2 regions of the Streptomyces sp. NPDC037083 genome follow, and region 2 is predicted to be linked to the other one. Evidence: predicted binding sites of a transcription regulator. Region 2 holds the regulator's gene; the other holds the start of a gene.
What was found. Region 2 encodes HspR, which represses chaperone genes until heat shock. Its sites were predicted from a motif close to TTGAGNNNNNNNNNCTCAA; they were not measured.
Positions count from the first base shown of each region.

Region 1: a site for HspR is predicted at 2,255-2,273, ahead of lon (endopeptidase La). Genes of this name have one in related genera too.

Region 1 is NZ_JBVJSQ010000001.1:154,149-159,521, reverse strand. Features, by position in the region: gene ACZ7DE_RS00775 (rhomboid-like protein) at 177-908, shown strand; gene ACZ7DE_RS00770 (DUF5954 family protein) at 923-1,942, opposite strand; gene lon (endopeptidase La) at 2,296-4,710, shown strand; gene ACZ7DE_RS00760 (MarR family winged helix-turn-helix transcriptional regulator) at 4,865-5,373, shown strand, end outside.
Region 2 is NZ_JBVJSQ010000010.1:188,877-194,249, reverse strand. Features, by position in the region: gene ACZ7DE_RS26230 (hypothetical protein) at 1-723, shown strand, start outside; gene ACZ7DE_RS26225 (heat shock protein transcriptional repressor HspR) at 848-1,300, opposite strand; gene dnaJ (molecular chaperone DnaJ) at 1,306-2,481, opposite strand; gene grpE (nucleotide exchange factor GrpE) at 2,539-3,216, opposite strand; gene dnaK (molecular chaperone DnaK) at 3,213-5,051, opposite strand; gene ACZ7DE_RS26205 (MraY family glycosyltransferase) at 5,147-5,373, opposite strand, start outside.

The sequences.
Region 1 (5,373 bases), on a different contig from region 2:
TCCATGAGTGGCGCATGAGGTTGACGCACGTCTTGTCGGGAACGGGTTCGAGACGGGTGTGAACCAGCCGGGGAAAGTCTCGGAACTTCCTGTGAATCGGCCTCGGCGTGGCGCCGGTCACAGACAGCGCACGGGGACGCCGCGAAGGGTGGGGGAAACGGAAGGAGCGCCTCACAGTGGAACGCACGGCCGCCCCCACGAGCCCGCCCCTGCCCGACGCCGCCGGGCTGCCCGACGCCGCCGGGCTGCTGGACGGCATCCCGGGCCAGCGCGTTCCGCTGCGCGAGCCGCCGCCCGCCGGGACGAGCCCATGCCCGCGCCGCCGCTTCCCCGTCCCGTTCACCCTCGGCTATGCGGCCGTCCTCGCCGTCACCTCGTACGTCGCCGCGCACGTCGACCCCGCTGTCGTGTACGCCCTGCACCAGGGCTCCAGCACCGACGTCGCGCATCTGCTCCGTACCCCGGTGCTGGTCCTGGCGGCCAGCGCGCTGTGGGTGGCGGGCGGCTTGGCCTCGCCCTTCACGATCGGCTTCCTGGTCGTCCTCGTCGCACTGGAACGGCGTCTCGGCGGCGTCCGCACGGCCGTCGTCTTCCTGCTCGGGCACGTCCTCGCCACCCTCGCGACCGAGGTTCCGGTCGGCCTGGCGGTGCTGGTGGGCCGGCTGCCCGACAGCTCGCTGCACCGTCTCGACTACGGCATCAGCTTCGGCGTCGCCGCATGCGTCGGCGCCCTGGCGGGGCTGCTCAGGCCCTGGCTGCGCTGGCCCCTGCTGGCGGCGTTCGGCGGGATGCTGGTGCAGGACCTGCTCGCCTTCACCGACCCCATGACGAACTGGGGGCACCTGATCGCGCTGGCGACAGGAGTCGCCGTCTGGCCGTGGATCCGCCGCTGGGCGGCCCGGACCTGACACGACCTCGGCGGTCAGTCGTCGTACTGGACCGTGCCGTTGTCGCGCAGCGTCGGGTGGAGCTTCATCGGGCCGTACTCGTCGAGGTCCGACGGGCGGGGCGGTTCCGGGCCGTCCGGGCCCAGCCGGACCATCCGCTCGACGCGGCAGATCCGGAAGAGGCGGCCCTCCACGCTCGCCTCGTCGGCCCGCCCGGCCGCCCGGAACGCCTCGGCGGCCCGCGTGTACAGAGCCTTCCTGCCCTCGTCGAAGCGGTACAGCATGGCCCAGACGCGTGCCATCCCCTCGTACAGCGAGCGGCGTGCCTCGTGCGGGGTGGCCGCCAGGGAGCCGCACGGGGTCCAGCCCGAGTCGTCGCGTTCGGCCACCGAGAAACCGACCGGCAGACGAACCACGTCCGGGTGCGTCCCGGCCGCCCGCGCGGAGTCCGCGCGCACGTCGGCGGGGAAGCGGGCGCCCGTGTACGTGAAGTCGCGCAGGCCCAGCCGCAGGGCGCCCGCCATGGGGCCCTCGTCCCGGTCGGGGTCGAGCGCGAAGCCCACGTCGGGGGACGGGACGGCGCTCTGGTGCTCCCACGACGGGTCGGGGGCCTCCGGGTCGGTGGGCCGGGGCGGCTCCAGACCGTCGTCGCCGGTACGGGCGAACTCGTCGCCGCGCACCACCCGGTAGCGGACGCCCAGCGCCTCCACCTCGTCGGCCGGGGCCCGCTCCAGCACCGCGACGGCCGCCAGCAGGTCGCGCCGGGCGGCCGGACCGCCGGCGCCGTCCTTCGCCTTGAACCACAGGTGCGAGTTGAGCCCGTCGCGGGCCTGCTGGGGCATGGAGTCCACCACCGGCTTCAGCAGCCGCCAGCACGGCTCGGCGGCCGCCGGATCCAGCGCGGCGATGCCGAAGACGGGCCCGCGCAGCGCGATGTGCGGATAGCGCCGGGAGGCCTCGACGGCGTCCGCCTCCATCACCCAGGCGACGGGGTCGTCACGGCGGACCAGCTCCGCGTGGAGGGCGTCCAGACGTCGCTTCCAGTCATCGGTCATACGCGCATTGTGGTCGGGTCGGAGGGCGGTTCGGGGCGAATGCCGCGAGTGCGCGGGGTACGGGCAGGGGGCGTGAGGGGCGTGCCCCGTCGTGCGGCGGCGAGGGGCGCGCCCTCTCGCCGCCGCACGTCTCCCCGTGCGTCCCCCGTGAGCCCCGTGCCGGTATCCGGCGGCGGACGCGCCGGACGGGCACCCCGTGCCGCGCCCGCCCCGCCTCCTCCGCCACTCGCCTCCGGGCCGCCGCGGCAGGCGGTCTTGATCGCCCACAGCGAACGGGCGGCAGCACGGGGAACATTCGAAGGCGCCCATGCATTGAGTCGGCATAGCTCAACTTGACTGCCGAAGGGGAGATCATGGCTTCGACGTCCGCACCGCTCACCTTGCCCGTGTTGCCTCTCGATGACGAGGTCGTGCTCCCCGGCATGGTGGTTCCGCTGGACCTCAACGACACCGACGTACGCGCCGCGGTGGAGGCCGCGCAGGCCGCCGCCCGCTCGGAACCGGGCAAGCCCCGCGTGCTGCTGGTGCCGCGCATCGACGGGACGTACGCGGGCACCGGTGTGCTCGGCACCGTCGAACAGGTCGGCCGGCTGGCCGACGGCGACCCGGGCGCGCTCATCCGCGGCCGCGGCCGCGTGAAGATCGGCGCCGGCACCACCGGCCCCGGCGCCGCGCTGTGGGTCGAGGGGACCACGGTCGAGCAGACCGTCCCCGAACCGCTGCCCGGGCACGTCGCCGAACTCGTCAAGGAGTACAAGGCGCTCGCCACCGCCTGGCTGCGCAGGCGCGGCGCCTGGCAGGTCGTCGACCGCGTCCAGGCCATCGACGACGTCTCCGCGCTCGCCGACAACTCCGGCTACTCGCCGTTCCTCACCACCGAACAGAAGGTGGAGCTCCTGGAGACCGCCGACCCGGTGGCCCGTCTGAAGCTCGCCACCCAGCAACTGCGCGACCACCTGGCCGAGCAGGACGTGGCCGAGACCATCGCCAAGGACGTCCAGGAGGGCGTCGACAAGCAGCAGCGCGAGTTCCTGCTGCGCCGGCAGCTGGAAGCCGTCCGCAAGGAGCTGCGCGAGCTCAACGGCGAGCAGGAGGGCGAGGAGTCCGACGACTACCGCGCCCGCGTGGAGGCCGCCGACCTGCCCGAGAAGGTCCGCGAGGCCGCCCTCAAGGAGGTCGACAAGCTGGAACGCTCCAGCGACCAGTCGCCCGAGGGCTCGTGGATCCGCACCTGGCTGGACACCGTCCTCGAACTGCCGTGGAACGAACGGACCGAGGACCGCTACGACATCCAGGGCGCCAAGACGGTCCTCGACGCCGAGCACGCGGGCCTCGACGACGTGAAGGAGCGCATCACCGAGTACCTGGCCGTGCGCAAGCGCCGCAGCGAGCGAGGCCTGGGCGTGGTCGGCGGGCGGCGCGGCGGCGCCGTGCTCGCCCTGGTGGGCCCGCCCGGTGTCGGAAAGACCAGTCTGGGAGAGAGCGTCGCCCACGCGATGGGCCGCAAGTTCGTCCGCGTCGCCCTCGGCGGCGTGCGCGACGAGGCCGAGATCCGCGGCCACCGCCGCACGTACGTCGGCGCGCTGCCCGGCCGGATCGTGCGGGCGATCAAGGAGGCCGGGTCGATGAACCCGGTGGTCCTGCTCGACGAGATCGACAAGGTGGGCTCGGACTTCCGCGGCGACCCGGCGGCCGCCCTGCTGGAGGTCCTGGACCCGGCGCAGAACCACACCTTCCGCGACCACTACCTGGAGGTAGAGCTCGACCTGTCGGACGTGGTCTTCCTGGCCACCGCCAACGTGCTCGAAGCCATCCCGGAGGCCCTGCTCGACCGCATGGAGCTGGTCCGCCTCGACGGCTACACCGAGGACGAGAAGGTCGTCATCGCCCGCGACCACCTGCTCCCGCGCCAGCTGGAGCGCGCGGGCCTGGCGGCGGACGAGGTCGCCCTCGACGAGAGCGCGCTGCGCAAGCTCGCCGGCGAGTACACCCGCGAGGCGGGTGTGCGCACCCTGGAGCGGTCCATCGCGCGGCTGCTGCGCAAGGTCGCGGCCCAGCACGAGCTGGGCGAGCGGGAACTGCCGTTCACCGTCCGCGACGAGGATCTGCGCGCTCTGATCGGCCGGCCGCACCACGTGCCCGAGTCCGCCCAGGACCCCGCCGAGCGCCGGACCGCGGTGCCCGGCGTCGCGACCGGCCTCGCGGTCACCGGCGCGGGCGGCGACGTCCTGTACGTCGAGGCCTCGCTGGCCGACCCGGAGACGGGCGCGGCGGGCCTGACCCTGACCGGTCAGCTCGGCGACGTGATGAAGGAGTCGGCGCAGATCGCGCTCAGCTTCCTGCGCAGCCACGGAGCCGAACTGGAACTGCCGGTGGGCGACCTGAAGGACCGGGGCGTGCACATCCACTTCCCGGCGGGCGCGGTCCCCAAGGACGGCCCGAGCGCCGGCGTCACCATGACGACCGCGCTGGCGTCCCTGCTGTCGGGCCGGCTCGTCCGCACGGACGTGGCCATGACCGGCGAGGTCTCCCTGACCGGCCGGGTCCTGCCCATCGGCGGAGTGAAGCAGAAGCTGCTCGCCGCGCACCGGGCGGGGGTCACCACCGTGATCATCCCCAAGCGCAACGAGCCCGACCTGGACGACGTCCCGGCGGAGGTGCTGGACGGGCTCGACGTCCACGCCGTCACGGACGTCCGCCAGGTCCTGGAGCTGGCGCTCGCGCCCGCCGCGAACGGCGCGACGCCGGAGGTTCCCGTGGCGGCGTGACGGACGCCGCGGGCGGCGCGGCCCGGGTCCCGTGAGGGAGGCCCGGGCCTTCGCCGTTCCGACCCGGCCCCCTGGGAGGCGCCGCCGGTCCGCGCCTGGGAAATACTTAAGAGCTGCGCGCCGACGGCGGCGACCGGTGAGATCAGGGGTGCACGTGCACGAGGACACGAACGACGACGGACGTGGGGGCGGGTCCGGCACGTCGTCGCGCGGTGAGCGCGGTGTGGAGCAGGGCGACCGGGAGTTCCTCTCCCTGGAACGGGAGCTCACGGTGCTGCTGCGCCGCGCCCGCGCCAACCAGGGCGAGATGGCCCGCGAGGTCCATCCGGACCTGGAGTCAGCCGCCTACGGGCTCCTCGTCAGGCTGGAGGAGTGCGGCCGCCAGCGCGCCACGGAGCTCGCCGCCTACATCGGCGTCGGCAAGGCCACCATGTCCCGCCAGCTGCGCGCCCTGGAACAGCTCGGCCTGGTCGCGCGCGCCCCGGACCCGGCCGACGGCCGCGCCTGGCTGGTCGACCTCACGGAGGAGGGCCGCACCCGCGTGAGCAGGGTCCGCGAGGCCCGCCGCGAGCGGTACGTCAGCCACTTCTCCCACTGGGACCGCGCCGAGGTCGCGGAGCTGGCGCGGCTGCTGCAGCAGCTGAACCGGGGCATGGAGAAGTA
Region 2 (5,373 bases):
CAGGTCCTCGCGAACGAGGTGCGCGACCGGGGCGGCGAGATCTCCGGGGACCTGCTGTTCGACAGGGACGACCAGTACATCGGCTACGGCCTCACGTTCGCCGTGGACGGGCGGGAACACCGCGTCGACGTGGACGGCGCCGCCTCCTGGCAACTGCCGCGCGAGATCTTCGCCCCGGAGACGGGCCTCCAGGGCGAGCTGAACGCGATGGGCCTGCGCGGCCTGCCGTCCGAGACCGGCAACGCGGCACCCGGCTTCTCCCCGATCGCCCGCCAGAGCGCCCTGCGCGCACGCGCGGTCGCCGCGGCGGCGGCGGGCGCCCCCGACGCCGTACGCAGGCGGTCGACCGTCCCGCAACGCTGGCAGCGCCCCGACCTGGGCCCGGCGACGGCGGCACCGGCCGCAGGCCCGCAGCCGCCCGTCCCGCCCCGCGCGAAGGCCGAGCCCGTGGCGGAACGGACCCCGAGCCCCGCCACCACCCCCGAAGCGGCTCCGGCCCCGTCGAAGCCCCAGGCCCAAGCCCCGGCACCCTCCCAGCCCCAGCCCCAGGCCCAGGCCCAGCCCCAGGCCCCGGCCCCGGCCCCCGGCGTCTCCGGTTCGCACCTCTGGCAGGCGGGTGTGCCCCGGGGCGGCGCCCACCGCCCGCCCTCCCCGGCCCAGCCGCCGCAGCCGCAGCCGCCGGGTCACGAGCGGCCGGAACCGGGCGCCGGCCTGGGCGACTGACCCCTACATCCGGTCCGCGCGAGCGACAGGGCACGCGAAGGGCCCGGAGACGATGTCTCCGGGCCCTTTCTGCTTCACCGCTCCGCCCACCGACTCGGTCGGGCTCCGTCCGGCTGCGTCCCGCTCAGTCCGACGCCTGCTGCCGCTTGGGGCGCCAGACCACCAACGCGCTGGTCTGCTGCACCTCCTGATACGGCACCAGGTCGCGCCGGTAGGAGGCGTGCACCGCGGCCTCGCGCTGCTGCATGGCCGCCGCCGCGCCGTCGAGCGCCGCCTGCAGTTCCGCGGCCCGGGCCTGGAGAGCCGCCACCTGGTTCTCCAGCTCGATGATCCGCTTGATGCCGGCCAGGTTGATGCCCTCGTCCTGCGACAACTGCTGGACGGTGCGCAGCAGTTCGATGTCACGGGCCGAGTAGCGCCGCCCCCGGCCGGCCGTGCGGTCGGGGGAGACGAGGCCCAGACGGTCGTACTGGCGCAGCGTCTGCGGGTGCAGGCCGGAGAGCTGGGCCGCCACCGAGATGACGTAGACCGGGGTCTCCTCGGTCAGTTCATACGGGTTACGTCGACGGCCGTCCATCACTCTCATGCTCCCTTCGCGGCCTCGAACAGCTCCGCCCGCGGGTCCTCGCCCGCGGTCGCCTCGCGATACGCCTCGAGCGCGTCACGAGCCTTCCCCGACAGGTCCTTCGGGACACTCACCTCCACGGTGACCAGGAGGTCGCCGCGCGAGCCGTCCTTGCGGACCGCGCCCTTGCCCCGCGCGCGCATGGTGCGGCCGTTGGGCGTGCCGGGCGGCAGCTTCAGCGTCAGGGACGGTCCGCCGAGCGTCGGGACCTTGATCTCGCCGCCCAGGGCCGCCTCGGTGAACGTCACCGGCACGGTCACCGTCAGGTTGTCGTCCTTGCGGCCGAAGACCGGGTGGGAGCCGACGTGGACGACGACGTACAGGTCGCCCGACGGGCCGCCGCGCTCGCCCGGCGCGCCCTTGCCGCGCAGCCGGATGCGCTGGCCGTCCGTGACCCCTGCCGGGATGCGGACCTGCATGGTCCGGGAGGATTTGGCGCGGCCGCTGCCCTTGCACTCCATGCAGGGGTGCTCGGCGATCAGGCCGCGTCCCTTGCAGTCGGGGCAGGGGTCGGTCAGCGAGAAACCGCCGCCCGAGCCCCGTGCGACCTGGCCGGTGCCGACGCAGGTGGGGCACACGCGCGGGGTGCCGTTCTTGTCGCCGGTGCCCGAGCACGCCTTGCACGGCGACTGCGAGGACATCCGCAGCGGGACCGTGGCGCCCTCGATCGCCTCCGTGAAGGTCAGGGTGACCTCGGTGTCGATGTCCTGGCCGCGCCGGGGCTGGGTACGGGTCGTGCCGGCGCCACCGCGGTTGAACAGTCCGCCGAAGACGTCCCCGATGCCGCCGCCGAAGCCGCCGGAGGCGCCGCCGCCCTGGGCGCCGCCTCCGAAGAGGTCGCCCAGGTCGAAGTTGAAGGAGCCGCCGGCGCCCGGGCCCGGGCGGAAGCCGCCGTTGCCGAAGAGGGCGCGTGCCTCGTCGTACTCCTTGCGCTTCTTGGGGTCGCCGAGGACGTCGTTCGCCTCGGAGATCTCCTTGAAGCGCTCCTCCGCCTTGGCGTTGCCCTTGTTGGCGTCCGGGTGGTACTCGCGAGCGAGCTTCCGGTAAGCCTTCTTGATCTCGGCCTCGGTGGCGTCCTTGGGGACGCCGAGAACCTTGTAGAAGTCCTTCTCGATGAAGTCCTTGGTGCTCATCCTCGACGTCCCTCCTCTCGCGTCGTCACAACGACCGGCGCACCGGTCGTCTCAAGCTCAGCCCTCGTCCGGGCCACCGCTCTCCTTGTCGTCGGCGTTCTCGGCCGCGGCCGCGCCCGCTTCCGAGGAGTCGGCCTTCGCGGGCTGCGCGCCGGGCTGCGGCTCGGCCACGGCCACCCGCGCGGGGCGGATGGTGCGTTCGCCGATTCGATACCCCGGCTGCAGAATCGCCACGCACGTCGTCTCGGTGACGTCGGGCGCGTACGAATGCATGAGGGCTTCGTGGATCGTCGGGTCGAAGGGCTCGCCCTCCTTGCCGAACTGCTGCAGGCCCATCTTCGCCGCGACGGTCTCCAGCGACTCGGCCACCGACTTGAAGCCGCCGACGAGTTCGCCGTGTTCCCGCGCGCGGCCGATGTCGTCGAGCACGGGCAGGAGCTCGGTCAGGAGGTTCGCGATGGCGATCTCCTTGACCGCGATCCGGTCGCGCTCGACCCGGCGGCGGTAGTTCTGGTACTCGGCCTGGAGGCGCTGGAGGTCCGCGGTGCGCTCACCGAGCGCGGTGCGCACCTGGTCCAGCTGGGCCACCAGACCGGCTGTCTGGTTCGCGTCCCCGTCCGGGGCCGCCCCCTCCGCCTCGGCGGAGGAGGAGGCGGCCTTCGGCTCGGCGTCGTCAGGGGTGGCGCCGGAGGGGACGTCGGGCTTCTCCTCGAAGCCCGGGGTCTCCTCCGTCACGCGGCACCGTCCTTGCGCTCGTCGTCCACGATCTCGGCGTCCACCACGTCGTCGTCGGCCTTCGGGGCGTCGGCGCCCGGGGCGTCGGCGCCGGGCGCGGCCTGCGCGTCGGCGTACATGGCCTGGCCGACCTTCTGCGAGACCGCGGCGACCTTCTCGGTGGCCGTGCGGATCTCGGCGGTGTCCTCGCCCTTGAGCGCGGCCTTCAGCTCCTCGACGGCGGCCTCGACCTCGGTCTTGACCTCGCCGGGGACCTTGTCCTCGTTGTCCTTGAGGAACTTCTCCGTCTGGTAGACGAGCTGCTCGCCCTGGTTGCGGGCCTCGGCGGCCTCGCGGCGGCGGTGGTCCTCGTCCGCGTACTGCTCGGCCTCCTGGCGCATGCGGTCGACCTCGTCCTTCGGCAGCGAGGAGCCGCCGGTGACGGTCATCTTCTGCTCCTTGCCCGTGCCCAGGTCCTTCGCGGTCACGTGCATGATGCCGTTGGCGTCGATGTCGAAGGAGACCTCGATCTGCGGGACGCCGCGCGGGGCCGGCGGAAGACCGGTCAGCTCGAACATGCCGAGCTTCTTGTTGTACGCAGCGATCTCGCGCTCGCCCTGGTAGACCTGGATCTGCACCGACGGCTGGTTGTCCTCGGCCGTCGTGAAGATCTCCGAACGCTTCGTCGGGATCGTGGTGTTGCGCTCGATCAGCTTGGTCATGATGCCGCCCTTGGTCTCGATGCCGAGGGACAGCGGGGTGACGTCGAGGAGCAGGACGTCCTTGACCTCGCCCTTGAGGACACCGGCCTGGAGCGAGGCGCCGATCGCGACGACCTCGTCCGGGTTCACGCCCTTGTTGGCGTCCTTGCCGCCGGTCAGCTCGCGGACGAGCTCGGCGACGGCGGGCATGCGGGTCGAGCCGCCGACGAGAACGACGTGGTCGATCTCGGAGAGGTTGATGCCGGCGTCCTTGATGACGTTGTGGAACGGCGTCTTGCAGCGCTCCAGCAGGTCGGCCGTCAGCTGCTGGAACTGGGCGCGGGTGAGCTTCTCGTCCAGGTGCAGCGGGCCCTCGGCGGACGCCGTGATGTAGGGCAGGTTGATCGAGGTCTCGGTGGACGAGGACAGCTCGATCTTCGCCTTCTCGGCGGCCTCGCGCAGGCGCTGCAGGGCCATCTTGTCCTTGGCGAGGTCCACGCCGTGGCCGGTCTTGAACTGCTGCACCAGGTAGTCGACGACACGCTGGTCCCAGTCGTCGCCGCCGAGGTGGTTGTCGCCGTTCGTGGCCTTCACCTCGACGACGCCGTCACCGATCTCCAGGAGCGACACGTCGAAGGTGCCGCCGCCGAGGTCGAAGACGAGGATCGTCTGGTCGTCCTTGTCGAGGCCGTACGCGAGCGCGGCCGCGGTGGGCTCGTTGACGATGCGAAGGACGTTGAGACCGGCGATCTCGCCGGCTTCCTTCGTCGCCTGACGCTCGGAGTCGTTGAAGTACGCCGGGACGGTGATGACCGCGTCGGCCACCTTCTCGCCCAGGTAGGCCTCCGCGTCGCGCTTGAGCTTCTGCAGGATGAACGCGCTCATCTGCTGCGGGTTGAAGTTCTTCCCGTCGAGCTCGATCGTCCAGTCCGTGCCCATGTGGCGCTTCACGGACCGGATGGTCCGGTCCACGTTGGTGACCGCCTGGCGCTTGGCCACCTCGCCGACGAGCACCTCGCCGTTCTTGGCGAAGGCGACGACGGACGGCGTGGTCCTGGCACCCTCGGCGTTGGTGATGACGGTGGGCTCGCCGCCCTCCAGAACGCTGACGACGGAGTTGGTTGTGCCCAGGTCGATGCCGACCGCACGTGCCATGGTGATCTTCCTCCAGCTGACTTGAGTGGAACGGACTCAAGTGTGCACGACGGCCACCGCTCGGTCAACAGACCTGAGTCGGCCCCACTCAACTCTTATCCGTTCCTTACACGCAAGGAGGCGTTGACCTGCGCGGATACGGAGCGCCCTGCTCGTCGCAGCCCGGAATCCGGGTGAGATCCAGCGGCCTCAGATTGACGCCGGGGCGCGTACACGGGGGCGGGACGCGACTCCGTGCGCGGCCCGGGACGCGGGGCGGGCCGCTCCTCCTGAAGAGCCCGACGCGCACGCGGCGCGCGCGGATCGCGAGCGTCCCGGGGAT